DNA from 2 places in the Cohnella sp. GCM10020058 genome. Region 1 is predicted to be linked to the other one. Evidence: riboswitches for the same ligand, from Rfam matches in the RefSeq annotation. Region 1 holds a riboswitch; the other holds the start of a gene.
What was found. A riboswitch is a leader RNA that binds a small molecule or an ion and turns the genes downstream of it on or off. The one in region 1 is predicted to bind glycine.

Region 1 (15,625 bases):
AGCGGGCGACCTCCGCCTCGGAGATCTCCCAGTGCGGCTTCATCGCGGGCTGCCCGTCCCGCGTCATCTCGCCCGTGCCGTCGAGCGCCGCCGGCCCCGAATTGATCAGGTGCAGCACGCCGCCGGCCGCGCGGCCTTCAAGCCGATGACCGGTCACGCGCGCCACCGCCTCCGGACTCCAGTAAGCGCGCACGTCGGCGAAGATCTGCGCCGTGTTCGTCAAGTAATGCTGGAAGAGCATCGTCACTGCGTTCAAATTATCGTTTTCCGTCGCGACGATGTACGGCTCCCGCGTGCCGTTCCAATCGAACGAGCTGTTCAGCACCGCCTCGAGGAAGTCCGCGCTCGGCAAGTGATCGGTCCACTCCCGCTGTCCCTGGAAGCCGGATGCGATCGCGTTATAACCGTACGCCTCTTCCTCGTAGCCCCGCTCGGCTAGACGCGGATTTCCGATCATCAGATCGCGGACGATCAGTGCCATTTTGACGACCGTCTCCCAGTTCTGCGCTTTCTGCGCATCAGGAATGATCAGCGACTCAGGGTTCGGATCCGCGCCGACTACGCATTTCTCCTTAACCCATGCGAGCGCACGTCCGAACTCTTCCTCGTCGTAGATGCCCCGCTCGATGCGGCGGCTCACCTCCGTCATATCCACGTAGCCGTTTTTCATTCCGAGGTACCGCTGATAAAAATCGTCGTCGACGATACAGCCCGCGATGCCCATCGACACCGAGCCGATCGACAAGTACGACTTGCCTCGCAGCAGCGCAGCAGCGAGTCCCGCGCGCGCGAAGCGCAGCAGCTTGTCGGCTGCGTCCTCCGGAATCGTCCGCTCGTCGATGTCCTGGATGTGCCGGCCGTAGATTTTGAATACCGGCAGCCCCTTCTGATTGTGAGCCGCATGCAGCGCGCCCATATAGACAGCGCCGGGACGCTCCGTGCCGTTAAAGCCCCATACCGCATGCGGCAGCCGCGCATCCGTCTCCATCGTCTCGAGCGGATAGCACCAGCCCGAGGCGACGGTCAGCAGGACGCCGACGTTCTCCTTTGCAAACTTGTCCGCGCACGCCGCCGCTTCCTTGAGACCGGAGATGCAGACGTCGTTCACGACGCATTCGACCGGCGTGCCGTCCGGGTATCGCAAATGCGTCGAGAGCAGTCTTGCGGCTTCTTGCGCCAGCTCCATTGTCATATCCTTGGTTGCCGCCTTGACGAGCTTGCGGCGATCGATGATCGGACGGATGCCGATTCTCGGAAAGCCGCTCTCGTAGCGGTGTGCCAAATCCGCCATATGCTCCGCTCCTATGCCCGTATGCTTTTATTTTCTTTTGCTAGAACGCTAGAATGCTCGTGTGATAGCTAGCAGCTCGTTTACCGAATTTCCAGTGCGTTTGGCGGCAATCGTAATTACTTTTACGCTTTCCCGGCCCGCCTGTTTAAACCAGGCCGTATTCCGCCATTTTCCCGCGGATGAACCTAACGCCCTCCTCGACGAGCGCGTCTCCGCTCGGCGCGAGCTGACGCCATACCCAGGTGTTCATATTGTCCGTCACGTCGACAAACGACTCCAGGGCGGCATACCCGGCATACCCGATCTCGGATAGCGCGCGGAAGATCGCGTCCCAGTCGACCAGTCCCGTGCCGGGAATGCCCCGGTCGTTTTCGCAAATATGATAGTGAATCAGGTCGGAGCCGGCCGCCTTCGTCGCCGCGTAGAAACTTTTCTCCTCGATGTTCATGTGGTACGTATCGAGATGGATCTTGATGTTCGGCTCGCCGATCATCTCTTTTAGCGCCAGCGCCTGCCCGCAAGTATTCACCAGGTTCGACTCGTAGCGGTTGACGGGCTCGAGGCCGATCTGCACGCCGTGTTCCTGTGCATAGACCGCAGCCTCGCGCAGCCCCTCCGCCGCCCAAGCCCATTCCTGCTCGGTCGGACGGGCATTCGTCTCCTTGACGTGCTGCGAATAAACGACGCCGGACAGATTCGTTTTGCCGATGGCGGCCGTTGCGCGCACGCAGTCCTTCAAATACGCAATCCCGGCAGCGCGAACGGCGGGATCGGCGCTCGTGATGTCGGTGCCTCGCAACAGTACCGTGGACGTTACGGCGTCGAGTCCGGCGTCTTCGAGCCTGCGCTTCACGGCGGCGGCGTCGAACGTGTCCAACGTCATGAGCGGAATCTCGATGAAGTCGAGACCGAGTCCCTTGACGCGGTCGATGAGGCCAAGCGTCTCGTTGCTCCACTGGGAGCACCAGGCATAAGCGTGAATGCCGAGCTTCATGGTACGGACACCTCCAGGTGCTTGATCAGATTTTGCGTCGCGATAATTCCCATATTGGTCACGGCCCCAAGCGTGGACGCGGCACAGTGCGAGCCCGCGATCAGGTTGCCAAGCGCGAGCAGCTCCGGATTGTCAGGCGGCTCCTTTTCGAATACGTCGATGCCGGCGCCCCAGATCCGTCCAGCGCGCAGCGCTTCGAGCAGCGCCGCCTCGTCGATCAGCCCCCCGCGCGCCGTATTCACGAGTACAGCGGTCGGCTTCATCATCTCAAACTGCTCGCGGCCGATGATGCCCGCCGTCTTGTCGTCTAGCGGCAGATGCAGGCTGATAAAGTCCGCCTCGCGCACAATCTCTCCGATCGAATCGCGATAAGTAATACCGTATGCGGCCGCGGTCGCCTCGTCGCGGAAAAGATCGTACGCGAGCACCTTCATCCCGAACCCCGAGGCTCTGCGGGCAACGGCCTTGCCGATCGCGCCGAGACCCAGCAGTCCGAGGGTCTTGCCGTGAATGTCGATCGCCGTTTCCGCCTTCCATACACCGTCGCGGCAGGCCCGGTCGATGACGTTCACTCTTCTGGCGACGGCCATCATCAGCGCAAAGGCATAGTCCGCGACCGCTTCCGTATTGGAGCCCGCCGCCAGCGTGACCTTGATCCCCCGCTCCTCGGCGTACTTCAGATCGATGTTGTCCGTACCTACGCCGTACTTGGAGATGATCTTGAGTCCTGGCGCTTCCGCCAGCACTTCGCGGTCCAACGGGTCCACGCCGACAATGACGCCGTCCGCGTCCGCGAGCAGTCCCTTCATCTCCTCCTTCGTAAGGATCCGTCCATACGGATTGTATACGACGTTGTACCCTTGCGACGCGAGCAGCTCGATCGGCGCCGGGTCCGACCTGCCGAACGAGCGCGGCGTCACGACGATTTTCAGCTTCGATGCCATAACCGAATCCCTCCTTTGCGTGACGCCCGCCTTATTTCCACTTCGGATTGTCGAGCACGGCAGGCTGCCCGTCGCGTTCGACGACGATCTTGCGATAGCCCTTCGTCTCGATCGTGCCGTAGTCGTGACCGGCGTCCGCGCGGAAGACGTAAAACGTAATGAGCGGTTCATGCCCGGTGTTGATGCTGCGGTGTGCGTACCGTCCCGGTACGTAGACCGCCTTTCCCGGCGCGAATTCCTGAACGTCCCAGTCGCCTTCCGGATTTTCCATGAGCATGATCCCTTTGCCGCCGATACAGTAATAGACTTCGGCCGTGTCAATGATCGTGTGGAAATGCCCCTTGGTCATGTAATACTCGTCGCCGACCTTGCCCGGATAGACGATGCTCGTGCCGAACGCCAGATTGCCGTCGGATTCGGGAATGCCGAGCTCGTGGAATTCGTATGCAAGCGGGTCCGCGCCGTCCGCGAGCAGGCGGCTAAACGCCTCGTCGTCCGCGTACATCCCTTTCATTTTGGACAGATGGCGCTTCAGCGAAGGCGCAGCGTCGGACAGACCGTTATTCAGGCTGAAATAAAGCGTAAACGGGGTTAACGGATTGGCCAGCTTCGTACCGGTCGAGTGCGTATGCGTCATTGATGCGCGGCTCCTTTCGTTTCGCTGCCACCCCGCAGCTCCATCGCGATCTTCTCCAGGCGGTCGAACGTCTCGCCCTCGATCGGAACGTGGAACACCTCAGAGATCACCTGCGTCCAGCCGTGGATAAAATAGATCCAGCCGTCCTCCACATGAAGCCTTTTTGCCGTCTGCTGGCGGATCGCTTGATGCATGAAGTCGAGCGCGCCTCGGTAGTTCAGCTCCCAGACGAGACCGCCTTCGGGAAATGCCGCGTCGTCCGTAAGCGGAGACCCGGGGCGGTCCTTGCCGAGTCCCGTCGCGTTGACGACGAGCGATCCGGCCGGCAAATCGGCCAGCACCGCGTCATTGTCCGCCGGCGCCGGACAGAGCCTGAATTCGAACCGCACATGCGTATCGATGCGGCCGAGCAGTTGGCGCGCCGATTCAAGCCGCTCGGGACTGCGGTTCGTGATTACGATCGTGTCCGGCACATCGTCGCCGCGCTCCGTCGCCGTCAGGTAGCTGCAGATCGCGAGCGCGCTGCCGCCGGCGCCCATGATCATCGCATGGCCGCCTGTTCTTTTCCAATGCCCCGGCGGTACGAACGCTTCAAGCGACAGCCCGCTCGAGATCGGGTCCTTGGCGTGTCCGGCGAGCCGGCCGCCGGATTTGGAGATCGACGAGATCTCCTCGAACGTCGTCGCGTAGGGGTCCAGCGAGTCGAACAGGTCGCGCGCAGCGTTGAACAGGTCGATCTTGTGGGTCGTGACAAGCGCGCCCAGGGAGAGCGGATCCTCTTTGATAAAACGTACGCAGTCCCGGTAAACCTCGGGCTCCGCATGTATATCGATGTCGATGCCGACGATCTTCGGTCCGCCGAGACCGAGCGCCTCGGCCCACAGCGGGAACAGCTTCATAATGGACGATTGTCCGGTCGTCACGCCGACGAAGTACATCGTCGGAGACGCCGCGCTTGGCGGCAGCTTCATAAGTTCGTGCTCCTCTCCTTGATCCCCGCCCTTCGCGGTCCGGGGTGTCTGCAGGTATGTTTGTTATAAAAAATCGTTCTGAAAATTGCCCGATCACTCGGTTGGTTCCAGGCTCGCGTACAACGCCTGCATGCCGTCCACCGTCCGCCGATACCGGCCTGCGGCAGCCGCATACAGACGATGCCTGACCGAATCCGGCTCGAGCGCCTCGCCCGGTGCCGCGAAGCGCTCGGCCGACGCGGCCAGATCCGGGAACAGACCGACGCCGTGACCCGCGACAAGCGCAGCGCCGATCAACGCCGTATCCTCCGCTTGCAGCGGGCGGTACGGCACGCCCAGCGTATCCGCCTTGATCCGGTTGAACAGCGCGCTGCGCGCGCCGCCGCCGGCGACATGGACCGCTTCGTAGGCCGTTTGGCCGACGAGCCGCTCAAGCGTGCCGAGATAATGCTTGTACTCATAGGCGACCGACTCGAGGATCGCCCGGAACATCGCGCCGCGCTCGTGAGACCAGGCAAGGCCGGTCCAGCTGCCGCGCAGCGTCGGCGTGTTGGGACAGACCCGTCCGCCGAAATGCGGAATAAACGTCAGGCCGCCGCAGCCCGGCTCCACCGTCTCGGCGAGCGCATTGAGCTCTTCGTAGTCCATGCCGGTCAACCGCTTGAACCAGGCCAGACACTGACCGCCGCCGTTGATGTAAGCTAGCGGCGTCCACAGATCGGGCAGCGCCGAGCGGGCATAGATCAGCGTCTTGCCCGCGGTATCCGGCCGGTATTCGGCCGTACAGCAGGACAGCACCGACGCGGTGCCCGCCACGTCGAACAGCAGGCCCGGCCTCGCGATGCCCGCACCGAGCGTCGCCGCGGCCGTATCGCCAAGGCCCGCCGCAATCGGCGTGCCCGGCAGAAGCCCGGTTTCGGCCGCATGACGATCGGTCATTCTGCCGACGATGTCCCACGGCCGGACGATGGCCGGCATCTTGTCGCTGTCGATGCCGAACGCCCGCAGCAGTTCGTCCGACCAGGCCATCCGCTGCACGTCGGCGAAGCCGGTGAAGTGAAGATGCGTATGGTCGATGAAGGCTTCCTGTGCGCGCAAGCCTGCGAGTCTGCCTGCGACGTAGGCGCTGGGCACGATAAACTTGGCGATGGCGCGATATACTTCCGGCCGCTCCTGCCGCCACCATAAAATTTTAGGTCCGTGCGCGTACGTAACCGGACTGCCGGTGATGCCGATAAAAGCATCCTCGCCCCAGTCCCGGATGAGCGGCATCGCGGCTTCGCAGCGGCTGTCGAGCCAGGAGTCGTAGGGCGTCACGGCATGCCAGTCTTCGTCGACGCCGAGCACGCCCGCCATCTGGCCGCCGATGCCGACTGCAGCCACGCGCGCGGGCGAGACGCCCGTTCGATCCATCACCGAACGGATGGCGGAGACGACCGCGCCGAACATCTCGTCCGGGTCCTGCTCGACCTGTCCTGGCCCTGGGCGAATCAGGTTCGAGGGGACGAACATGCTGCCCAGCAGCTGGCCTTCTTCCGCGACAAGCGCGGCTTTGGTTCCTTGCGTGCCAAGGTCGACGGCGATCGCAAAGCTCGAGCGGCTATTGTCGGATGTGGCGGATGGCAAGTGGTCCCTCTCCCCTCTAATCGAACGCGATGACCGTCTTGATGCCCTGCGAGCTGCCGGCGTGCGCCAGCGCCTCGTCGAAGCGATCGATCGCATAGCGCGCGGATACGAGCTTGCCGACATCGAGAATGCCGCTCGCGATGAACTGCAGCGTCTTGCGGAAATGCGCGTTGTTCGCCTTCGTGCTGCCCGTCACCAACAACTGCTTGTAGTGAATGGCGTTCGTATCGAGCTTGACGGGGACGCTATCCTTGGGCAGGCCGCCGAAAAAGTTGATCCGGCCGCCCATCGCCGCCAGCTCGACCGCCAGCTGCTGCGCTTCGGGCGACGGATTGGCTGTCACGATGACGTCCGCGCCGCGACCGCCGGTTTGCGCGAGCAAGGTTTCCTTAAGCCCTTCGGCCGGCAGCGCAATAAACGAAGGATCGATCCGGCGCGCCAGCTCCAGCCGGCCCGTCGATCTATTGCTTAGGAACACCCTGCCTGCGCCCGACATCTTGGCAAGCTGCGCATACATGATGCCGATCGGACCGGCGCCGATGATCAGCACGTCGTCTCCGGCACGGATCGGGCACTGCTCGATCCCGTTGTACACGCACGACAGCGGCTCGTTGACGGCCGCATGGTCGAACGTCACCTGCGCCGGCAGCTCGACGACGTTGCCGAAGCGCAGCGCCTGCTCCGGCACGCGCACGTACTCGGCGAAGCCGCCGTCCGTCTGGACGCCGAGCGCCTCGTAGCTTGCGCACAGATGCTGGTTGCCGCGGATGCATTCCCCGCAGATGCCGCAGCCCATATTGGGCGCGATACCGACGCGCATCCCGACGCGATAGCCGCTCGTAAGCGCGCCGACCTCGGCGATCTCGCCGCTCAGCTCATGGCCCAGCGTCCGCGGCGACGCCTCCGAGATGCCCGGAAAGCCGTTTTTGATCATCCGCATATCCGTGCCGCAGATGCCCGCGCTCCTTACCTTGACGAGAATCTCCCGGTCGGTTAGAACTGGCTTTGGCACATCGACGAGCCGAATGTCGCCGGGTCCGTTCAATCTGGCCGCTAACATATTCGCTTCTCCTCCTTAGAGCTTGACCGGCGCGCCTGTCTTGATCGAAGCGTTGCCGGCCTCGACGACGCGTACGGCCATCTTGCCGTCATGTCCCGTCACGCGCGGCGGCCTGCCTTCCATAATCGCGGCGATGAAGTCGGTATCCTCGGCGAGATAGGCTTCCTTGAACAGCGACCGCCAGCTGTTCATGAACGGCCGGCGGAGCAGCCGGTCCGGACCCGCGACGATCGTCGTCTTCTCGTGCGTCTGACCGAGGAAGATGACGCCTTCGGTGCCGAGAATCTCCACGCGGCTGTCGTAGCCGTACCGGACGGCGACCGCGCCGTCGATGCTGGCCTGCGCGCCGCTCGCGAAGCGCGCGGTGAGCGAGACATTGTCATAAAAGTCCGGGTAGTCGGCCGAGACATGCCGGTTGCGGTAGTTGCCGCCGATCGCATACACCTCGGACACCTCCGAGCCCGAGAACCAACGGATCGTGTCGATGTCGTGGCTGTTGACCTCGGCAAGCGGGCCGTTGCTCTTGGCAAGATCGTACATCCAGGGCATCGGCTGACTTGGTCCGCGCGTCAGTGACTTGACGAGCACAACTTCTCCGATCGCGCCTTCGTCGATCGCGCGCTTGGCTTCGACGAAGCTCTCGTCGAAGCGTCTCATAAACGCGACCTGCAGCGTGACGCCGGCCGCCTCGCAAGCCGCGATCATCTCGTCGCATTCGCGCTCGTTGATCGCCATCGGCTTTTCGCATAGCACGTGCTTGCCCGCCTGCGCAGACGCCACGACAATATCGCGATGATAGATCGTAGGCGTCACGACGACGACGGCGTCGATATCCGCATCCGATAGCGCTTGCCTGTAGTCCGTATAGTACCGGTCGATTCCAAGCTCCTTCGCCGCCGATCCGGCCGTTTCTTGGTTCGGGTCGACGACGGCGACGAGTCTGGCGAACGGCACGTTTTTCCGGAAGTTGGCGGCGTGGATCATGCCCGCTCTGCCCGCTCCGATAATGCATACGCCGATATCTCTCTGCTGCATGAGCCCTGCTCACCCACCTTTAATAAGTTAGAAGTTATTTTCGTTCAGATGCGCCCCGTTGTCGTTTGCCATCGAATTAGAAGATTTCGTTCAAAATCCGCTTCCTTTTACGATCTAACAACAATCGTTAGCTGTTATATAGTATAATTCAGAAGATTCGCGTGCTCGATTGATCATTTTTGCGATCGGATGATCTAATTTGCGATATTCATTCAACCTTAAAGGAAGATGACCATGAGCGAGGGGAATTCGGACGTTATGTTTGCCGAGGAGCGGCAGGCGGCCATTGTCAGAATGGTTCAGGAACGCGGAAAGGTGCTCGTGCCCGACCTTGTCGCCTTCTTCAAAATGTCGCCGGCTACGATCCGGGGCGATCTGCGGGATCTCGAAGCAAGAGGCCTCATCAAGCGCACGCATGGCGGCGCGATCCCCAGCGATGCCGCGCCGGTCGGCTTCGAGCTTGACAACAAGGGCAAGACGGTCAAGGACTTGAGCCTCAAGGAAGCGATCGCCAAAAAGGCCGCCGAGCTGGTCGAAGACGGCGATATCATCATTTTGGATGCAGGTCTGACGACCAGAGAGATGTGCGGCCATTTGCAACACAAAAAGAATCTGACCGTCATCGTCAACGACATCGAGATCGCTTCGCTGCTTGAACGACTCGACAACGTGTCCGTCGTCGTCATCGGGGGCATGCTGCGCCGGCATTTTCACTGCACCGTCGGTCCGTTCGCCGTCAAGCTGCTGTCCGAGCTGAACGTAGACAAGGTATTCCTCGGCACCAATGCCTTCAGCGCCCGCAAAGGCTGCACGACGCCGGACATGAACCAGGCCGAGGTCAAGCGAACGATGATCCGCATTGCGACGCAGGTCGTGCTCCTGTGCGACAGCGCCAAGATCGGCAAAAATTCGTTCGTCCAGTTCGCGGAGCCCGGCGAGATCGATCTGGTTATCACCGACAGCCGGATAACCGGGCAGCACCTGCGCGAGATGACCGAAGCGGGCATGGAAGTGATGGTCGAGCAAGTCCGTTGACGTTCGGGGCAGTCACCTTTTTTGCTCGTAAAAAAGCCGCCGGGAGAGTTTCGCCCCGGCGGTTCTTTTGATTTTGTCGGATATCCGAAACGCGATTATCGCGCGGAACGCAGATCGCTGGCTCATCCGGCGAGCCTTGCAATTGGTCGGCCAATCGGCGCACCCTTCTTTGCGCAATGCCTGCAAAGCAGGCTCATCCAGCGAGCCTTCCTATTGTTGGCCTATCGTCACCGCGCCGATCTTTGCGTAATTCCTGCCAATATACATCTATTTTCGCCGATACTTGCTCGTTTGAGCAGAAAAGATGCAAATTTACATCCATTTTCCTCCACAAGTCCGTTTTCCGGCGTGTGCTTTGAATTTACCTGCATATTTGCAGGTATTGCATCAAGCTCGCTTGGTCGGCAGAAAATACATGTACAAATGCAGGTTATTGGAGCCAGCAAAGCAGCCGATATACTCCGTAGACCGCATTGGCACATGCAGCTCCTTTATGCGTAGCTTATCGATCCTCGCTGTCACAGGCTTTCCTTGCGGGATTATGAAAAGGCCGGCTCGACGGCCAGCGGCGCAAGCGCGGACGTCCGGTCCATAAATATAAACGCGTCGTACCGTTCCGCAAGCGTCGTAGGCACGTAATTGCCGCGCTCGTGTTCCGGATGATAAACGACGCCGATCGCGCGGTGACCAAGCGACCGCTCGCGCAGTACCTGCTCGGCATCGTCGAGCATGAGCAGCTTGTCGGCAGGCTCGATCCGGTGAAGCAGCTCTTCGAGGCTCCCGGATTTGGCCGGGGGAACCTTCATCTCCTCCAAAGGACGGCCCCATCCGCGTCCGGCGATGACGGTGCCTTCGTAAGTACCGAAGCCCACGGCGTAAACTTTGCCGCCGTAGGTCTCGCGCAGCAGCTGTCCGACATTTACCATGCCTTCATCGGCCATGTCAGTCGCGCGTGCGTCGCCGATATGTGTATTGTGCGCCCAGACGATGGCCCTTGCCATCGGTCCATGAAAAGCCATAAGCCGCTCGAGCGCCGCAATCATGTGCCTGTCGCGCACGTTCCACGATTCCGCATCGTGACGGATCATCGTCCGGTAATAATCCTCCGCGCCTTTCACCGCCAGCGCATTCAGCTCGGCGGCAAACGCATCCTCGCGGTCACCCGGACGCGCGGCCTGCCATTTGTCCTGCAGCTTGCGCAGCAGCGCGACGACCTCCGCTTCGCAGCCCTCGCCATAAAAGTTGGCCGCGATCCCGTATCGATGCTCCTCCCGCCCGTGCGGTTCGAAGCATTCGAAGGCGCGCTTGGCCGACTCCAGGTCTGCATCGTCCTTTTGCCCGAGGTACTGCAGGATCTCGTCCATCGACGCCCACAAGCTGTACAGATCGATGCCGTAGAAGCCGACCTTGTCCTCTTCGGCCTTGCCGTCGTTGTAGACGCGAAGCCAGTCTGCGAACGCCGCGACCTCGCGGTTGGCCCACATCCAGGTCGGCCACCGCGCAAAGTCGCGCAGGGCTTCCGCAGCGATCGTGCCGGCTGCCTCGTCGCCTTTCACATAACGGTTCAGCACATAACAAGAAGGCCAATCGCCCTCGACTGCAATGAACTTAAAGCCTTTCTCGACGATAAGCCGCTTGGACAGTTCCGCCCGCTCGGCGTAAAACTCGGACGTGCCGTGCGAAGCCTCGCCGATCAGCACGAATTTGGCTTCGCCGGCACGCTCCACGAGCGCTTCCGCGTAGGCTGCCCCGAGAAATGGCGTCGCATGGCGCTCCAGCGCTTGAAGCGCTTCGAGATCATTTTTGCGCATATCGGTCTCCTTCGCTTTAAGACGAACGACATCTCTGCGTTAGGATGCGCGCGATCTTCAAGCCCGATACCCGTTCTCCGACAGCTTTTCTCTGAGGAAGGCGAACGCTTCGCGCAACCGGTCTTCCGGAACCGCGGCATAACGGTCGCCGATGCTGACCTCATAAGCGCTGCTTCCTTCCTCCAGCGCTTTGACCCAAGCGGACAAGCCGACGCCCGTCGCCTCGCATACGCCGACCAAGATCGATTCCAATGCTTCCTTCGGCACATTCGCATGGACGTGGAACATATTGGACACCGGCTCCGCCGGGACCGTTCGGATCGCATCCCCGCAATCGTTGTACATTGCCGCCAGCGCCTTCGCTTCTTCATAATACTGTGCCATTTTGCCGATTCGCAGGTCAAAGTAATAATCCGAACTGATTATGTATGGATACAGGCTGATCAGATCGCCGCCATGCCGCCGCTTCCAGATCTTCGAACGCTCTGTGAGCGCTGCATTTCCCGCCAATATCGCTCCGGCAACGCCGCCCAGGCCTTTGTAAAACGACACGTAAACGCTGTCGAACAACGCGCAGATCTCGGCAGCGGATTTCCCGTAATGCGGCAAAATCTCGAACAGGCGCGCGCCGTCCAGATGCAGCCTTATGCCGCGGCTGCGGCAGTAAGCGGAAATTTCCTCAAGATCCGCATAGGGAGGCAGTTGACCACCGATCTCCCGCTGAGGCAGCTCAAGCAGCAGGCATGCGACATCGTCGCCGATCAACCGGACGTCCTCCGGCCGGATAAGCCGCTCTTGATCGGCCAGCAGCACGGTTTCGATCCGGTGCAGCTCCTTCAGGCCGTCCTCCTCGTAAAGCTCCAGATGACTGAGCGGATGATAGGCAACCTTTCGATTCCCCGTCTCGTCGCAGTGAATCCGCAGTGCAATCTGCTGCGCCATCGTCCCGCTCGGAAAGAAGACGGCCTCCGGCTTGCCCAGATAAGCGGCCATTTTCGCCTGAAACCGCTCGATGATTTCCCCTTTTCCGTACATATCGCTGCTCGCGTTCCCGTCCATTCCTTCGAATGCGTCCAATAACACCTGGACGTTCCGCTTGCCGTGTTCGACGACCGGATGCTTGCTGTTTTTGAATGCATCCGCCAAAGTCATGCTGTCGCTCATGTCGAGACCCTCCCTGATTTTCGATTTCCCCAGTATACCATGCAAATTAACGTTGACACTTCCTCCCAGACTCATGTATGAATAGACTGTAACGACAAAAGCATAATGCGGATGAAGGCAACGGGAGAGATCGCCCATCGTGAACTTGGAGGCGGCGCCGAAGGAGTAACCCTCGCAAGAGGAGAATCTCTCAGGCAAAAGGACCTTTGCCGGACGCGACTCTGGAGAGCATTCCGCAGCATCCAGCGGGATCACCCACGGGGAAACTTGGTTCCGATTCGGACCTAAGGTAACTCTCAGGTACAAAGGACAGAGCGAAAAGAGGACGCAGGCAGCTTCGGCTGGGGGCGCGCTTTCTTTTTGCGGCTGTCCTTTTTTGCGTCCGGCAATACCGACCGAGGCTTTTAAAATATTAATCATGGCTTCAATCGAGGAGGCGAAAAACCACGATGACCGAATTGAAAAGAACCCCTCTCTACCCGATTTATGCCGGTCATCCCGGCGTCCGCTGCATCGATTTTGGCGGCTGGGATCTTCCCGTGCAGTTCTCCGGCATTCAAAAGGAGCATGACGCGGTACGCTTGCACGCCGGCCTGTTCGATGTGTCCCATATGGGAGAATTCATCATCACGGGCAGGGGCGCTGAGAACTTCCTCCAACGCGTGACGACCAACGACGTGTCGAAACTAACGGACGGCCAGGCGCATTACACGCTCATGTGCTTCCCCGACGGGGGCGTCGTGGACGATTTGCTCGTCTACCGGCTCGCGGCGGACCGTTACATGGCCGTCGTGAACGCCGCCAACATCGACAAGGATTACGAATGGATGCGCTCGCATCTGTGCGGGGACGTGTCGCTTGAGAACGCTTCGGACGACTACGCGCTGCTCGCGCTTCAGGGGCCTCGCGCTACGGAGATTCTCCAGGCAGCCGGCGCGGAACCGGACGTTCTGGCGCTCCCCGGCTTCAACTTCAAGCAGGGTACGCTGCTGGCTGGTGTCGGCGTTCTGATCTCCCGGACGGGATACACCGGCGAGGACGGGTTTGAAATTTATGTGTCGGCCGAGCGTGCAGGCGACGTCTGGCATGTGTTGATGGCTGCCGGGGAACCGCTTGGACTCGTTCCTGCCGGACTCGGCGCCCGCGATACGCTTCGCTTGGAAGCGCGGCTCCCGCTCTACGGGCAAGAGCTGTCGGAAGCGATCACGCCGCTCGAAGCCGGCGTCGGCTTCTTCGTCAAGCTGGACAAAGACGACTTTATCGGTAAGGACGCGCTGGTCAGACAAAAGGATGAAGGCTTGCCCCGCAAGCTGGTCGGCATCGAGATGATCGACAGAGGCATCCCTCGCTCTCACTACTCCGTCTTCTCCGGCGATAAGCGGATCGGCGAGGTGACATCGGGAACGCAATCGCCGACGCTGAAGCGCAGCCTGGGACTTGCCCTGGTCGACGCAGCATTCGCCGCGATCGGCACCGAGGTCGAAGTCGAGATTCGCGGCAAACGGCTGAAAGCCGAAGTGATCCGCACCCCTTTTTACAAAAGACTGCCCAAGGAGTGATGAACCGCCATGCCTAATCTCCATCGATACATCCCGATGACCGAGCAGGACCAGGCCGACATGCTGGAGACGATCGGCGTCCCGTCCCTCGAAGCGCTCTTCCGCGACATTCCGGAGGCCATTCGTTATCTCGGCACGATGCCGATGTCCGGCGCGCTCGACGAGTTCTCGCTGCTGGCGCATTTGAAGGATCTGGCCGGGCGCAACGCCGATACCGATCGATACAAGAGCTTCCTCGGCGCCGGCATTTACGACCATCATCTCCCCGTCGTCATTAATCACATGATCTCCCGCTCCGAATTTTATACCGCCTATACCCCCTATCAGCCGGAAATCAGCCAAGGCGAGCTGCAGGCCATCTTCGAATTTCAATCGTACATTTGCGAGCTGACCGGCATGAAGGTCGCCAACGCGAGCATGTATGACGGCGTCACCGCGCTGTCCGAGGCTGGCGCCCTCTCCGCCGGCGCCACCAGGCGCAAGCAGCTGGTCGTCTCCCGCGCCGTGCATCCGGAAGCGCGCGAAGCGCTCCGCACGATGGCTCGCGGGCTCAATCTGGACATCGCGGAGGTCGGCTGCGCGGACGGCGTCACCGACCTGGACGCGCTGCGCGAAGCCGTCACCGCCGACACGGCCGCCGTACTCGTGCAATCGCCGAACTTCTTCGGCGCCGTCGAGGACCTGGCCGCCATCGAGCCGATCATTCACGGCGTCAAGGGACTGTTTGTCGTCAGCGCCAATCCCATGGCGCTCGGCCTGCTCGAGACGCCGGGCAAGCTCGGCGCGGACATCTGCGTCGGCGACGCGCAGCCGCTCGGCATCTCGCAATCGCTCGGCGGACCGACCTGCGGCTTCTTCGCCGTCGCCGAGCCGCTCATGCGCCGGATGCCTGGACGCATCGTAGGCCAGACGACCGACATCGACGGCAAGCGCGGCTTCGTACTGACGCTGCAAGCCCGAGAGCAGCATATCCGCCGCGAGAAGGCAACGTCCAACATATGCTCCAACCAGGCGCTGCTCGCCCTGTGCGCTTCCATCTATCTCTCGACGATGGGCAAGCAAGGACTGCAGGACGCGGCGAATTTAAATTTGCAAAAGGCGCATTATGCAGCCGGCGAGCTGAATCGAAGCGGCTTTAAGCTTCCGTTCGGCGCCCCGTTCTTTAACGAATTCGTCGTAAAGCTCCCGGGAGGGGTCTCGGTTCAAGAAACGAATATAAAGCTGCTCAAAGCCGGCTTCCTCGGCGGCTATGACCTGGGCATCGCATATCCGGAGCTGGCAGGCCACATGCTGATCGCCGTTACCGAGAAACGCACGCGTCAAGAAATCGACAGCTTCGTGGGCAAATTGGGGGAGGTGGCCGTATGAACGCATCGGAGAATGCAGGAGCTGCTGGAGGGCCGAAGGAAAAAGCATTGATCTTTGAGCTGAGCAAGCCTGGCCGCGTCGCTTACTCGCTGCCGCCGTGCGACGTGCCTGAGCTTCCGGCCTCCGAGCT
Region 2 (15,625 bases), on a different contig from region 1:
TCCATCCACGGCCGACTGTTCCTGATCTTCTTGTTCAGCATGCTCGGGCTTCTGCTAATCGTCAGTCTCGTCTACTATCAGCGGGCGACCGAGCAGATCAGGGACAAGGTCGGCGTGATCGCGAAAAAAAACATATCGCAAACGGTCGGCCTGTTCGAGCTCATGCTCAAAGGTTATGACAGCGTCACCAAATCGCTCAACAGCAACAACGAGCTGATGCAGCTGCTGCAGCAGAAGACGCCCGCGGGCTCTCCGGAGGTCAGCTCGGTCAACCGGGAACGCCAGATCACCGATATCCTGGGCGCCATCTTCTATTCGCGGAGCGATATCGTCGGGATCCATGTCATCTCAAGCCAGGGCAAGGTATACAGCTTCGACCGCTCGATCGGATCTTCGACGCGGGATTACAAGTCGACCGACTGGTATGCCGAGCTGCAAAAGTCCAAGGGGGATATGCGCTGGCTGGGCGTATACCCGCAGGCCCCGATGAGCGGCGGCATCGACAGCCCGGTGTTCGCGTTCGGCCGCCAGCTGTTCGAGCTCAGCACGATGAAGTCGGTCGGCTACGTGCTGATCGAGACCGAGGAGGACCCGATCCTCTCGGCGCTCTCCAACGCCAGCATCGGTCCGGGCAGCAGCGTCGTCATTCGCGATTCGGCCGGGAACGTCATCGTCCGGACGAGGCCGGAGGTGGATGGTTCCGGCGAGGAGGGGGCGGAGGCATTGCCCGCGGATTGGCCGGGCACGCTGAAGAAAGGCGAGGTCGCCGTGCGCGACCGCAAGGACGCACTGCTGACGGCGGCCCGGATCGGCACGGCGGACTGGACGGTCATCGGGGTGACGCCGAAGCGCGACCTGAAGCTGGAGCTGAAGCAGACGCAGCGGTTCCTGCTCACGGTCGTCATCCTGCTCGTCGTCGCGGCGACGGCGCTCGCGACGCTCGTGTCGCGCTCGTTCTCCTCGCCGTTCAAGCGGCTGATCCAGCAGATGAAGCAGGTTGAGCTAGGGAACTTTCAGGGGCGGGTCCGTGTCCATTCCTATCAGGAGCTTAACGTGCTCGTCGGCTCGTTTAACCGAATGGTCTATCAGATGGACAACTTGATCGAGCGGGAGAAGCTGTTGTCGATCAGCGAGAAAAACGCTCAGCTGCAGGCGCTGCAATCCCAGGTCAACCCGCACTTTTTGTTTAACACGCTCGACATGATCTACTGGATGCTCGACGAGCGGGAGAACGATCGGCTGGGGCGCCTGATCCTGGCACTATCCCGGATCTTCCGGTATAGCAGCGACTGGGAGGAAGCTTCGCGTGCGCCGCTCCGCCTCGAGCTCGAGCAGCTGCGCCATTATCTGACCATCATTGAGACGAGGCTAGGCGGGCGCGTGAATACCGAGATCGAGGTGGAAGAGCGCTGGCTCGGCGCTCAGGTGCCGAAGATGATCCTGCAGCCGATCGTGGAGAACGCCGTAAAGTACGGGCTTGAGCCGCTGAGCCGAGAAGGCTCGCTCCGGATCCGCTCGGAGGAGACGGAGGACGCGCTCGTCATCGTCGTCGAGGACAACGGCGTCGGCATGGACGAGGAGACGCTGCTCCGCATTCGGCGATCGCTGGAGGAGGCAGCCGTGTCGCCGGGCCGGCAGGAGGATCCCGCCGGACGCCGGGGCATCGGTCTTGCGAACGTGCATCGCCGCATTGCACTGATGTACGGGGACGGGTTCGGACTTCGGATCGAGAGCGAACGCGAGCGCGGCACGAAGATTACGGTTTCGTTTCCGAAACCCGCAGAAGAGGGGGATTCCCGATGAATATTCTCGTCGTCGACGATGAAGAAGTCATCCGCAGCGGCATCGAGCGGACGATCTCCCGCGGGTTCCCCGAGCATCGCGTTCTGCTCGCCGGGAATCCGGAGGAAGCCGTTGAAGCGCTGCGGACAAAGCATGTCGACTTGGTGCTGACCGACGTGCTGATGCCGGGCATGACGGGGCTCGAGCTGATGGCGTTCTCCCGGCGCAAGCAGCCGCATGTGAAGTGGGTCGTCATCTCGGCGCATTCCGAATTCGCATACGCGCAGGAGGCCGTGCGGCTCGGCGCCAGGGATTATATGCTGAAGCCGATCGGCAAGGAGTCGCTCGTCGGACTGATCGACGAGCTCGCGCGCGAGATCGCGGAGGAGAGCGAGCGCAACAAGGAAGCAGACCTGATGAAGCGCAATCTGCGGTTCCTCCGGGAAGGCGTATTCGCGCGTTGGGCGTCCGGGCTCGATCTGGGCGGCATCGATATCGCGCCGTTTACCGAGAGCCACCCGTACTTCAATTTGCTCATGGTCCGTCTGGATAGCGACGCGGACACAAAGTTGGAGCATTTCATCGTGGAAAATGTGCTGACCGAGCTGATGGACTCCGCGGGCAAAGGCTTCGTCGCGAGCATCGACGCGCATAGTCTGCTTGGACTCGTGACGCTGCGGGAGGAAGCTGGGCTCGGCCTGCTCGTCGACAAGCTCCGCACTCATCTGAAGCGTTACTTGAAAACGCCCTTCCAGGTGCTGCATTCGGGGCGGATCGACGATCTGGCGGCCGTGCCCGGCGAGGTGCGGCGCATGCGCAGCGCATCGTCCGCGCAGGTGTACGATCACTACGCGAGCGGCGGGGAAAAGGCGATCGAGGTCGCGGTACAGTACATCCATACGCATTTCGGCGAGGAGATCGGACTGGAGAAAGTGGCGTCCATCGTTTACCTAAACCCGGTCTACTTCAGCCAGCTGTTCAAACAGAAGGCGGGGACGGGCTTCAAGGAGTACGTTACCAACCTGCGGATCGCGCGCGCGATGGAGCTGCTTGGCGGCTCCGAGCTGAAGATCGGCGATATCGCCGAGCGGGTCGGCTATCCGGACGTACGTCACTTCTCGCAGGTGTTCCGCAAGAAAGCGGGCAGCACGCCGTCGGAGTACCGGCAGGAAGTCAGGGGCGGCGCGGCGGCAGATGTCGGAGAAGGAGAGTTCGAGTAGCGGGAGCATGCCTAAACATAGGTTCCGGACTCGAAGGCAGATCGCTGCTATCGGCGTCAGGAACGTTTTTAATTTTAGACGCCGAATCCGCGGGAATGCGTCTCGTGACGCCGGTTGCTTCAAATAGATTGACATCTATTCCCTGCGTGAATTAAGCTATCCGTGTCAAACGAATATTGCGGATGAAGATGGCAGGGAGAGACTGCGCCGACAGGCGCGGCACCGAAGGGGCAAGTCCGCGGCAAGCCCGCCGGCAGGACCAAACTTTCAGGTAAAAGTACCGCCATCCGACGCGCCTCTGGAGAGAGCGAACAGCCACCAAAGGGGTAAGGGCGGAGCGAACGCCTCGTCTAATCTCTCAGGTACCCGGGACAGAGCATACGGCAGCATGCCGTTGCTCTGTCCTTTTTTGCCGTTCGGCGCTTATTGCGGCAGGCAGCGGTGCGACCACACACGAGAGGATGACGAAGATGAGCGAGATCAAGGCGGGATTGGGCTACACCGAGGAGCATGAGTGGGCGGAGGCGACGGCGAGCGTCATACGTGTCGGCATCACTGATTACGCGCAGAGCTTGCTCGGGGACATCGTCTTTGTCGAGCTGCCCGGCGTAGGAGACGAACTCGCGGCAAACCAGCCGATGGGGACGATCGAATCGGTCAAGACGGTGTCGGATCTTTTCAGCCCCGTGGACGGCAAAGTCGTGCGCGTGAACGAGGATCTGCTGACTGCGCCGGAGAAGGTTAATGCGGACCCCTACGGAGAAGGCTGGATCGTCGAGGTCGAGGTGGATGGCGATCCTGCGGAGGCGGTCAAGGGCCTGATGGATGCCGGGAAATACGAGACATTCCTCGCGAGCAAGTAGTTTGGCTTTTACGCGGAAGATCAATGACTGAAGCCGTAAGCTCGGGACAGCCAGCTTTATGATGCGGAGATAAAATATCGCCTTCTGTAAACCAGTAGCAGGGTTAGAGGCGAGGAGTTGGCAAGTAAAGTAAAAGTAAAAGTAAAAGTAAAAGTAAAAGTAAAAGTAAAACCTAGAGGGAGAAACCCAAGAAAGCGGCGGTACGGTAAATAAATGCCTGCATCCGTGCAGGCTTTCAGCCGATTTGACGAATGGAAGCGGAAATGCCTGCAAATCAGCATCTATTTAGCTGCGAAACCCGAAAATCACGAAGGGAAGAGATCAAAGCCTGCATATTCGCATCTTTTTATTGTTCAAAGTCTGTCATACAGGAAAAGGATGTAAATTTGCAGGCATTTATCTGTTCCCCTCCGGCAGGCGAATCGCGCTCACGGAGAGGCATCGTCCGATCGCGCATCGCTGCCGGCGTCACTCTAGAATGTGGCGCAGTCTTTAATGCATTCAGGCGGTTGGGGTTAATCCGCTGATTGTATTTGCTACCGCCAAAGAACCGCCAGGCGATCCTTCCTGGCGGCTTTTTCATATATCTGCGTTCGAATATCTCCGAACTACCTCCCATCCTTCGCCGCGCCAGCCAGCCTCATCAACTGCGCGATCTCCTGATCGTGGCTCCCGGACGTCCCGTCCGCGCCCTGCGACCGCAAGCGGTCGATTAGCGCGACGGCCTCCGGGCCGGCAACGGTGACGATGCGCTCGCCGTAGCCGCGATCTTTAAGCCATTGCTCGGCCGCGGCCAGCGTATCCGTCTTGTCCGTGTCGACGGAGCGGATGCCGACGCCGCCGTGCGGGCCGGGCTCCGGACCTTTGCCGGACAGGCCTCCGGTGCCGCTCAGCAGCTTGCGCTGCAGGGGATCCGCGGCGGAAGCGGACGGCCCCCGGTCCTTGGCCGCGAGGAATACGGCGTCGTTCGCGACGAGCACGCGAATGCCGGCCAGCCCGGCGCCGGCCAGTTCGGCCTCAAGATCGGAGGAAGTGCCCCGGCCGCGCAGCCCCGAGCTGCCGATCCGGCTCAGCACGCCGCTGCCCATGCCTTGTCCCGATGCGCCGTATTGGTTGGTCGTCCGCGTCTTCTCCCGGTCGACGCTCGGGATAACCGCCGGATCATGCTGCCCTGCAATCTGCGGACGCTGCACGGAGTGCATCTTCAGCCGGTCGTCTACGATGCGCTGCGCGTCTGCCGCTTGCTTGACCGACTGCTCGCGCAAGCTGTGGCTCTGGCAGGCGGCCAGCGTCAGCACGCTTGCGGCGCAAGCGATCGCGAGCATCCGGCGCTTAGTTGCGATTGCGTTTGCCATGGCGAATCTCCACCTTATATTGGATTGGTTTGAAGTTAGCATAGCCAGCCGCAAGGAATGCATAAGGACTTAATTTTGGAAAAAACTAAGGGGGAAAAATCCGGAACGAACAATGGAGGTGAAAGGATGGCTGACCCGAATCAAAAGGGCGGCTCCGGTCACGACAAGGTCGAGCAGCCTTCCCGGCGGAAATTTCTCGTCCAGGCCGGCTATGCGGTCGGCGGCGTTATCGTGGGCGGGGCGCTCGGTAGCCTGATCCGGCCGTCTAAGAAAACGGAGACCGCTCCCGAAACGGGCGAGGGCACGGCGACGGACATCAAAAGCTACAATCGCGCGCCCATGTTCTTTACGCAGGAGCAGCTCGGCATCGTATCGGCGGCTACGGAGCGGATTTTTCCCGCGGACGACGCCGGTCCAGGCGCGCTGGCGCTCGGGGTCCCGTTTTTTATCGACCACCAGCTGGCGGGCGAGTGGGGATTCAATTCCAGGGAATACATGTCGCCTCCCTTTTACGCGGGGGAGAAAGTGCAGGGTTATCAGGGCCGCTTGAAGCGGCGGGAAATGTTCGAGATCGGACTGCGGGAATTGGAAAATTACAGCCAGACGAAATTTACGAAGGGCTTTACGGAGCTCGCGGCCGAGCAGCAGGACGAGGTGCTGAAGGCGTTCGAGTCCGACGAAGCGAAGCTGACGACGATCTCGGCGAGCGGTTTTTTCAAAATGCTGCGGAGCAGCACGCTCGAAGGGGCGTACAGCGATCCGCTTTACGGCGGCAACGCGGACATGAACGGCTGGAAGATGCGAAGCTACCCCGGCAACCAGATGAGCTACACGGATATCATCGACAAGGACTTCGCGGTCATCGCGCCGAGCAGCCTGCAAGACCATCTAAGCGCCCACTAAGGCGGAGAGGACAGAAGCGATTATGGCCAAGACGCTGCCGAAAACGGACGTCGTCATCGTGGGCGTCGGCTGGGCGGGCGGCATCATTGCCGCCGAGCTGACGAAGAGCGGACTGAACGTCGTCGGCCTGGAGCGCGGCAAGGAGCGCAAGACGGAGGACTATTTTATGGTCCACGACGAGCTGCGCTACGGGCTGCGGTACGAGCTGATGCAGGATTTATCGAAGGATACGGTGACTTTCCGAAGCACGGAGAAAATCCGGGCGCTGCCCATGCGGTCGTACGGCTCGTTCCTGCTGGGCGAAGGGCTCGGCGGAGCCGGCGTGCACTGGAACGGCCAGACCTACCGCTTCCTTCCGTACGACTTCGAGATTCGTTCCAAGACGATCGAACGGTACGGCAAGAACAAGATTCCGGACGGCATGACGATTCAGGACTGGGGCCTCACCTACGACGAGATGGAACCGTATTACGACAAGTTCGAGAAGCTCGCGGGCATCTCGGGGGAGCCCAACCCGCTCGGAGGGAAGCGTTCGGCCGACTATCCGACGCCGCCGATGAAGAAGTCGCCCGCGCTCAGCATGTTCAGCGACGCGGCGTCCAAGCTGAAGCTCCACCCGTACATGATGCCGTCGGCCAATTTGTCGGAAGCCTACACGAACCCGGACGGCATCTCCCGCGCCGCGTGCCAGTACTGCGCGTTCTGCGAGCGCTTCGGCTGCGAGTACGGCGCGAAGGCGGACCCGGTCGTCACCGTGCTTCCCGTAGCGCTGAAGACGGGCAAGTTCGAGATTCGCACGCACTCGCAGGTTCGCCGCATCCTTCACCAAGGCGGTAAGGCCACGGGCGTCATGTATACGGATGTCACAACGGGCGAAGAGCTCGTGCAGCCGGCCGACATCGTGGTCGTAACCAGCTACGTGTTCAACAATGTCAAGCTGCTGCTCATGTCCGGACTCGGCAAGCCGTACGATTCCGCGAGCGGGACGGGCGTAATCGGCCGCAACTATGCGTACCAGGTGCTAAAAGGCAACGCGGCCGGCTTTTTCGACGACAAGCAGTTCAATACCTACGCGGGTGCGGGCTCGCTCGGCGTGTCGCTCGACGATTACAACGGGGACAACTTCGACCACACCGACCTGAAGTTTATCCACGGGGGCTCGATCAGCATCAGCCAGACCGGCATGCGCCCGATCGCCAACAATCCCGTGCCCGGAGGGACCGCATCCTGGGGAGCGGAGTTCAAGGCCAACTCGGTCAAATACGCCAATCGCTTCCTGTCCGTCGGCGGGCAAGGATCGTGCATGCCGTTCCGCCATCACTTCCTCGATCTCGATCCTACATACAAGGATGCGTACGGCGATCCGCTCGTGCGGCTGACGTTCGACTTCGAGGAGCAGGATCGCCAGCTTGCGCTCTACTTGTCGGGCAAGTGCGCGGAGATCATGAAGGAGATGGGCGCGAGCCATATCGACCAGCTCAAGGAACTCGGCCCCTACGAGATTACGACGTACCAGTCTACTCACAATACGGGCGGCGTCGTGATGGGCGCCACACCGGACACGTCAGCGGTCAACACTTACTTGCAGATGTGGGACGCGGAGAACGTGTTCGTCGTCGGCGCCAGCGCCTTCCCGCACAACTCGGGCTACAATCCGACCGATACGGTAGGCGCGCTCGCCTACCGGGCGTCCGAGGGCATTCTCAAGTATCGGGAAAAGGGCGGCAGTTTGGTGTAAATCGCGTAAAGGGAGAGCCTCTGCTTCGAGGAAGCGGGGGCTCTTTGTCGTGTTCGGATGGCGGATAAGGCTTGCTGACATGGTTAAGTAAAGTTCATAACCTTGAAACACGGCCATTTCATTCGCATTTAGGGAATGTCAAAATAAATGGCAAGCCACCTGCAGAAGGAAGGAACAAGATGAATGTGAAGGCGAATTGGGCGGAAGAAGCCTGGCGGCAGGTCGTCGACAAGATCGGCAGAACGAGTGCAAGCATCGGAGCGTCATTCCCGAATGGCTCTGTCAATGGCCGCTATAATAGAAGTCCCGCGCATGATTGGGTCGCAGGATTTTGGCCGGGGCTGCTATGGTTGGTCTATCGGGACACCCAAAATGAACGTATGAAGGAGCTGGCCGTACAATGCGAGCAGCAGCTTAGCAAGACGTTGTGGGCGTTCGACGCTCTGCATCACGATGTCGGCTTTATGTTTGGGTTAAGCAGCATTAATCAATATAAGCTCCTGCAGGATGAGGAAGCCAAGCGCCACGGCTTGATGGCCGCCAGTCTGTTGGCGGGCCGATTTAATCCGGCGGGCGGGTTTATCCGCGCCTGGCCGAATTGGGGCGATGAGGATCACACCGGCTGGGCGATCATCGACTGCATGATGAATCTGCCGCTCCTGTACTGGGCCTCCAAGGAAATCGCCGATCCGCGATACCGGCACATCGCCGAGATTCATGCGGATACGGTGCTTCGGTCGTTTTTTCAGGAAGACGGCTCCGTCCATCACATCGTCAGCTTCGATCCGGAAACGGGCGAGCGGAAGGAAGCGCTGGCCGGACAAGGCTATGCCGCGGGTTCGGCGTGGGCAAGGGGATCGGCTTGGGCGTTGTACGGTTTTGCGCTTAGCTATACATACACGGGCAAGGAGAAGTATCTTTTGGCAGCCAAGCGTGTGGCGCGCTTTTATATCGATCATTTACCGGCGGACTCGGTGCCTTTTTGGGATTTTCGTTTGCCTGCGGATGCGGAGGGCATGCCGAGAGATTCCTCTGCGGCGGCCATCGCCGCATCGGGACTTCTGGATCTGGCCTCCCTGGTACCGGGAGAAGAAGGGGGCGCGTACAAGCAAGCAGCCGAGCGCATCCTTCGTTCGTTGCATGAAAACTACGGCGCATGGGACGAGAACGAAGAAGGTCTGCTGCTGCATGCGACCGGTTACTACGCCGCCGATATTGGCGTTGATGCACCGTCCATTTATGGAGACTATTATTTTGCCGAAGCACTGTTTAAACTGAAATATAATGGCCTGGAGCCGTGGTGAAAGGATAGGGAACATGTCGACAAATCGCGTACAGCTAGTTAAACCGGGCTATTTTGCAACGGCTGCGGCGGCGGATAGCCGCAGAGGAGAATTCGACATCGGCAACGAAATTTTGATCGCGCACGAGGTGCCGGTTGACTTTGTATTTATCGGGGACTCGATCACGCATATGTGGGAGTTAAATGCCTACTTCGGCCGCACCGGTCGGTTCATCGTGAATCGGGGCATCGGCGGAGACATCAGCAGCCACGTGTTGCGAAGATTCGATGCGGACGTGATCCAGTTAAAGCCGAAGCATGTGGTGATCAAAATCGGCGTGAACAACTTCTGGGCGATGGACGGCTGGACGGCAGGCGACCGGAAAACGGCGGAGCAAATCGTTCCGGGTCTCGTCGACGATATCGAGGAAATGGTCAAGAAAGCGAAAGAGAACGATATCGTGCCGGTCGTCTGTTCCATCCTTCCGACGGATATGCCGCAATCCGGACACAATGACCAGCGTAATATAGGCATAATCAGTGCGAACGAGCATTTGCAAAAAGTTGCCGCTGAACAAGGCGCGATCTATGTCGACTATCATTCGCGGATGACTAAAGAAGACGGCCTCAAGCTACGCGAAGGGCTTGCCGACGACGGGCTTCACCCGCATGTGCTGGGCTACGATATTATGGCCGATGCTTTGCGCGAGACATTGGAGCAGAAGGGAATACGCATTTAAGAGCGCAGGCACTGCGCTCGCACGTTTTGAACGAAGGGCTGTCCCAGAAGTCATGCAAATGACCGAGGGGCGGGCCTTCATTTTTATTTTGCCTCGTTAATTAAAATGTTATATCGTGGAAATTAGATATTTTGAATTGGGGGCTGCATGGTGAGAAATACGGTATCGGTTGTTCTGATGGGGATCGGCATTCTGATTATTGCCATCGGCTTCATTGCCGGCATCGGCCTGGGCAAAGATGCGTATGGCGAGTTCTCGCTTGCGGCCGCCTTGTATTGGTGGCTGTCCGCGCTTGCTGCGGGATTTTTGTTCATCGGTTTGTCGGAAGTGATCCATCTGCTGCAGAAGCTGCTCGACCGTACGGCATCGCCCGCGCCGTATCAATCTGCACGGTCGGGTGCCGGAAGGCTGCCGACGGCCAATACGACGGCAGCTGGATCGGCTCGAGCTACGGAAGTAACCGGCGGCTATTCTGCGCCGGCGAATCAAGCGCAGCCCGAAGTTCTGACGGAGATCGTCGTTCAGCATGCGGGCATGGCGAGTGGCGTCGAGCAGTTCAAAGGACTGACGATCCTGCTGGACGAACGGAAGATCAAAGGCACGTTCCGGTTCGGCCCCGAGCTGCTTCAGATCGTGAGCCAATCGATGTTTCAAGCGGATGAGGCAGCACAGAACGTCGAGACCATTCCTTTGCATTCTTTTTCCGCCGATTATCTCGAGGGAAAGGACTACTACACATTTTCTTTTGAAAAGGGTACGCGCAAGCTCGCATTCAAGACGCATAATCTGTACGACTATGACCGGATTGTAAAGCGGATCCGGCGGGAGGCGTAGCTTAACCCTTATACCGTCGACCGTAAAAAACCCTTCCCTGTGCGACTGTCGTGGTCGGTGAACAGGGAAGGGTTTTATTGAACGAGCGGCTTCAGGTCGGATTCCGCTCCTTGATCAGCTCGGCGACAGGCTCGTGCTTGTCGTCCTCGATGATGCCGCGGGTGGAGCTGCGGAATTCGCGCAGCGTCTCGCCGAAGGCTTTGCCGAGCTGGGGAAGCTTGGCCGGACCGAAGACGATCAGCGCGATGGCGAAGATGATCAACAGTCCGGAGATGCCGATATTGTGAAACATCGTGGGTTCACCTCCTTTATAAATGTTTGATCGCATTCATAATCATATTTAGCCGGCTTAAATTTGTACGCCGTTAACCCGGTGCAGGTCCCGCGGCGCGACGCAGCCTGAACTGCCGGTTCGCGACAAGCGCGCTGCACTCGAACAGCAGCAGGAGCGGCACAGTCACGGACAAGTGGGAGAACAGGTCCGGCGGCGAAATGCACGAGCCGACGACTGCGAGCCCCACATAGGCGTACTTGCGGATAAACTTGATGCGCGCAGGGTCCAGCAGACCGAGCTTCGTCAGAAAGAGCATGACGAGCGGCATCTCGAAGGCGATCCCGAGCGGCATCAGCACGCCGAACATAAAGGCGAAGTAACGCTCGATCCCGTACATTTCCACGGCGCCCACGCTTTCGTTCATCGACTGCATGAATCGGAGCATCATCGGAAAAACGAGAAAGTACCCGAATGAGGCGCCGCCGAGAAACAGCAGGAACGAAGCGGGAACGTAACCGAGCGTGCCGCGGGCCTCCCTGCCGGTCAGTCCCGGCCGGACGAACGCCCACGCCTGATACATTGCGAGCGGGAACGTGAGCAGCGCGGCGAGCAGGAAGGCGCACCGCAGGTAGACGAACAAGCCGTCGGTGAACGAGAAAACGTGCCAGTCGATCGGCGCGCCCGCCGCCGCCCGCGACTTGAGCAGCAGCAGGATGGAGGGGGACAGGTACAGGCCGGCGCCCATCGAAGCGACGAACCAGATGCCCGTGACGATCAACCGCTTGCGCAGCTCGGACAGATGGCCGATCCATTCTTGATTGGCGTTCATAAGCATCACCGCCGTTGCCATATATTGCATAGCTTTGTCTTTATCGTGTCCAATTCGCCCGGGGCTATTCCCGAAGTCAAAGGCAAGATGTCGCGTGCATGCCATTCCGATAAATGGAGAAATCTAACCGAAACGACAAGAAGGAGGTCAAGCTCGCATGAGAAAATGGGCGGCAATCGCAGCAACGGCCGCGCTGCTGGCAATGACGACGGCGGCTTGCGGCAAAAGCAATAACAACAACGCTTCCACGACCCCGCCGTCGAGCGAGGCGCCGGCATCGCCCAGCGGCACGACGACGTCATCCGGCGAAGGCGCGGAGACGATCTACAAAGCGCAGTGCATCGCCTGCCATGCCGCCGATCTGAGCGGCGGCGTCGGTCCGAATCTGACGGACGTCGGCGCGCGCCTGTCGACGGACGAGATCTCGTCGCGTATTCACAACGGCGGCGGCGGCATGCCGGCGTTCAAGGGAACGCTGACGGACGATCAGATTAACACGCTCGTTAACTGGCTGAGTACGAAGAAAGGCTGATCGCGCTCGGCGCTCGATTAAGTACGACAAAAAAGCCCGCGTACGCGATTCCCGGCAGGGGATCCGCATCCGCGGGCTTTTGTCGTAGTCACAGCTTCAGCTAGCGCCGCGCTTGCACGCCGCGCAGCACCTTGCTTCGCATATCGGCGTCCACCGGCGCGCCATGCGCCAGCTCAAGCGCCCACAGCACGGCGCCCGTCGCAGGAGGCACCGCGAGCGGGAGGAAACGGCAGCGGCGGCGGGTCAGCTCGCCGACATCAAGCATGTACCGCTGCATCAGGAGCGGGCTCTCCGCCTTGACCCAGACGGAGCCGGACAGTACGATCTCGATCTCATCGTCCGCGTCGAAGTCGAGATGGGCGATGCATCCGGCCGTGGAGAGCGCCATCTGCCGGGCCGAGTGCGCAAGCAGCGCGACGGCGGCTTCGTCGCCGGCGTCCGCAGCGGCGAACAGCACGCGCATGAGCTCCGTATTCGGGAGCGTACGCTTGTAAGCCGCGTCCGCCGCGTAGTCCATGAAGCGCTCGCGCGAAGGCGCGCCGAGCAGCGCGATGACCGGCTCGGCCATTGCGGTCGGCGGCCCCAGCCGGTAGAAGCCGTCATAGACGGCGCGGACGACCTTGCGGCCCAGGTAATAGCCGCCGCCTTCGTCCCCGGCGAGCTCGCTGCCGATGCCGCCGACCTGCAGTCGCTTGCCGCTAGGCGATATACCGCCCGTGACGGCGCCCGAGCCGTTGACCGAGCAGATGCCGTAGCCGCGCTCGGTGCCCGCTTTGATGCCGAGGAAAGAATCGTTGTCCACGGCATATTTCCGCAGCCCGATCCGCTCGGCGATCCGGCAGAGCTCTTCCTGCTGCGTCGGCAGATCGCAGCCGGCCAGGCCGAACGCCGCGGCCTCGACCTGCGACAGCGCGATGCCGCGCGGCTCGAGCAGCTCCCGGATGCGCGCGTCCATTTCGCGATGGGCGCCGGCGTAGCCGTCCGTGAACCGTTCGTGGCTGCAGGTGCCCGCGTTAATATGGTTAACGAAGCCGCCCTCGCGGTCGAACAAGAAATAATCGGTCTTGCTGTTGCCGCCGTCGACGCCGATCACGTAGCCGCTTCCAGGCTCCGCTCCGTTCATGGGTATCACGCTCATTTCTTTTCACTTTGCTCACCAAATTGCCGCTATCGCGCGTGAACCCTGCCTACCGGCAGGCCATAGCGGCAAAATCTGCCGCTATCGCGCGCGAACTCTGCCCGCCGGCAGGCCATAGCGGTAAAATCTGCCGCTATCACGCGCGAACCCGGCCGCCGCCGGGCCATAGCGGCAAAATCTGCCGCTATCGCACGCGAACCCGGCCGCCGCCGTGCGATAGCGGCAAAATCTGCCGCTATCGCACGCGAACCCGGTCCGCCGCTATCTCCCCAAACCTGCGTACCACTTTGCGATCGCGCACCATGCAAACCCATCGGCCTTGCCATCGTCACCTCAGCACCATCGCCCGAGCCGCTGCCTCTCGCAATTCGCTACTCAGCTAAGCCGCTGCCTCGCAATTCGCTACTCAGCCAAGCCGCTGCCTCGCAATTCGCTACTCAGCCGAGCCGCTGCCTCGCAGCCGACGCCATTCGATACTCACCCAAACTGCGGCAAATACGCCTTGTGCGCTTCCTTCAGCTCGCCGAAGCAAGCGAGCGCCGTGTTGTAATCGCCCACCAGCGGGTTCATCAGCAGCGCCCGCATCGCGGCGTCTACGCTGCCGGATACCGCGGCGGCCACCGTCTCGCGCTCGTACGCTTTTACCATCCGCATGTAATCGATGATATGGCGGTTCGCGAATCCCGGCACGGAGACCGGCACGGCGCCGTCTTTGCCGATGACCGCGGACACCTCGACCGCGTCGTCGTCCTCCATGAACGACAGCGCGCCTCTATTCAGCAGATTAACGACGTGCACCTCGCGCTTGTCGTTCCAGATTGCATCCACGAGGCTGATCGCGACCTCCGAGTAGTTGGCGCCGCCGCGCGAGGAGAGCAGCTCCGGCTTCACGTGCAGCTCGGCATCTTCGTAAATCCGCAGCAGGTCCGCTTCGATGCCGATACACTTCTCGCCGCGCGTTTGCTCGCTTTCTTTCAGCAGCTTCAGCTTCTTGTCCTTGAAGTAGTAATACTCGAGGTAGGAGGAGGGGATGGCGCCGACCATGTTCACCAGCTCCCGGCTGAAGCCGCTCGACGGAATGTTCTTCATCGCCTCGCTGTTGAGCCCGAGCTCAAGCGCCGTTTTCAGATAGTCCTTGCCGTCGTGCTCGATCGCGGTAATCCAGCTGAGGTGGTTAAGGCCGACATACGTCATCTTGGCATCCGGCAGTTCGAGCGTCTCGCGGATGCTCTTGTACATATTGTACGGAACGTTGCATAGGCCGAGCATCTTGACGCCGGTATGCTTCAGCAGCGCCTCGGTGATGATGCCCGCCGGATTGGAGAAGTTGATCAGCCAAGCGTTCGGACATAGCTCCTGCATCCGCTCGGCGATCTGCAGCATGACCGGAATCGTGCGCATCGCCTTGAAGAAGCCCCCGATGCCGCACGTCTCCTGGCCGATCAGGCCGTACTTGAGCGGAATCTTCTCGTCGAGCACCCGGGCGGACAGCTTGCCGACGCGAATCTGCGCGAGCACGAAGTCGGCGTCCCGCAGCGCCTCGTCCAGATCCTGCGTCAACGTGACGCGGGTGGGCAAATTTTCCGATTCGATCATGCGTCGGCACAGACTGCCTACGACGTCCAGCTTCCGCCCGTCGATATCCATCAGCACGAGTTCGCTGACGGGCAGGGCGCCCTTGCGCTTGATAATGCCTTCGATCAGCTCCGGCGTGTATGTGCTCCCGGACCCGATAATCGCGATTTTCAGCTTGCTCATGACGTTCCTCCTGCGGGCCCTCATCGGTTATCGTTCGCGTTAAGCGTTGGCCCTTCATTTGCGGCTATTATAGCATGGGGCGTTTCGGTCAACAATAAAATATAGAAATTTTATTTCAATGTGATATATTTATTTCAAAATATTATTTCTAAACCGTCGTCGTTCCGTATGTCGCGACATGCCCTTGTCTTTTGGAAAAAATGGCCTTACTATTTACTAAAATACGACAGAATGCGCAGGTACCTACCATGGCGATCCAGAACAATATATTGCTCAAGATCCGCGACATGAAGGACAGCATGACGCCCGTCGAACGGATGGTGGCCGAATACATCCTCGCCAATACCGAGGAGATTCCGCATCTCTCCATCAAGAGT

Region 2: it holds a riboswitch for glycine, as region 1 does, so the genes downstream of both, gcvH (glycine cleavage system protein GcvH) here and gcvT (glycine cleavage system aminomethyltransferase GcvT) in region 1, are expected to answer to the same signal.

Annotation. Positions count from the first base shown of each region.
Region 1 covers NZ_JBHUJV010000013.1:35,713-51,337, forward strand. Annotated here, with positions in the region: gene ACFSR7_RS21660 (L-fucose isomerase) at 1-1,291, opposite strand, end outside; gene ACFSR7_RS21665 (sugar phosphate isomerase/epimerase family protein) at 1,437-2,285, opposite strand; gene ACFSR7_RS21670 (phosphoglycerate dehydrogenase) at 2,282-3,229, opposite strand; gene ACFSR7_RS21675 (glucose-6-phosphate isomerase family protein) at 3,261-3,866, opposite strand; gene ACFSR7_RS21680 (shikimate dehydrogenase family protein) at 3,863-4,837, opposite strand; gene ACFSR7_RS21685 (xylulokinase) at 4,931-6,463, opposite strand; gene ACFSR7_RS21690 (alcohol dehydrogenase catalytic domain-containing protein) at 6,480-7,523, opposite strand; gene ACFSR7_RS21695 (Gfo/Idh/MocA family oxidoreductase) at 7,539-8,558, opposite strand; gene ACFSR7_RS21700 (DeoR/GlpR family DNA-binding transcription regulator) at 8,793-9,593, shown strand; gene ACFSR7_RS21705 (hypothetical protein) at 9,615-10,094, shown strand; gene ACFSR7_RS21710 (erythromycin esterase family protein) at 10,133-11,404, opposite strand; gene ACFSR7_RS21715 (threonine aldolase family protein) at 11,462-12,568, opposite strand; glycine riboswitch at 12,680-12,784, shown strand; glycine riboswitch at 12,788-12,883, shown strand; gene gcvT (glycine cleavage system aminomethyltransferase GcvT) at 13,018-14,127, shown strand; gene gcvPA (aminomethyl-transferring glycine dehydrogenase subunit GcvPA) at 14,137-15,495, shown strand; gene gcvPB (aminomethyl-transferring glycine dehydrogenase subunit GcvPB) at 15,492-15,625, shown strand, end outside.
Region 2 covers NZ_JBHUJV010000008.1:199,516-215,140, forward strand. Annotated here, with positions in the region: gene ACFSR7_RS13375 (cache domain-containing sensor histidine kinase) at 1-1,803, shown strand, start outside; gene ACFSR7_RS13380 (response regulator) at 1,800-3,002, shown strand; glycine riboswitch at 3,185-3,295, shown strand; glycine riboswitch at 3,299-3,379, shown strand; gene gcvH (glycine cleavage system protein GcvH) at 3,473-3,865, shown strand; gene ACFSR7_RS13390 (hypothetical protein) at 4,474-5,220, opposite strand; gene ACFSR7_RS13395 (gluconate 2-dehydrogenase subunit 3 family protein) at 5,347-6,123, shown strand; gene ACFSR7_RS13400 (GMC family oxidoreductase) at 6,146-7,861, shown strand; gene ACFSR7_RS13405 (glycoside hydrolase family 88 protein) at 8,041-9,165, shown strand; gene ACFSR7_RS13410 (GDSL-type esterase/lipase family protein) at 9,179-9,883, shown strand; gene ACFSR7_RS13415 (hypothetical protein) at 10,034-10,717, shown strand; gene ACFSR7_RS13420 (twin-arginine translocase TatA/TatE family subunit) at 10,809-11,009, opposite strand; gene tatC (twin-arginine translocase subunit TatC) at 11,083-11,820, opposite strand; gene ACFSR7_RS13430 (c-type cytochrome) at 11,978-12,352, shown strand; gene ACFSR7_RS13435 (N-acetylglucosamine kinase) at 12,453-13,475, opposite strand; gene ACFSR7_RS13440 (6-phospho-beta-glucosidase) at 13,968-15,248, opposite strand; gene ACFSR7_RS13445 (MurR/RpiR family transcriptional regulator) at 15,497-15,625, shown strand, end outside.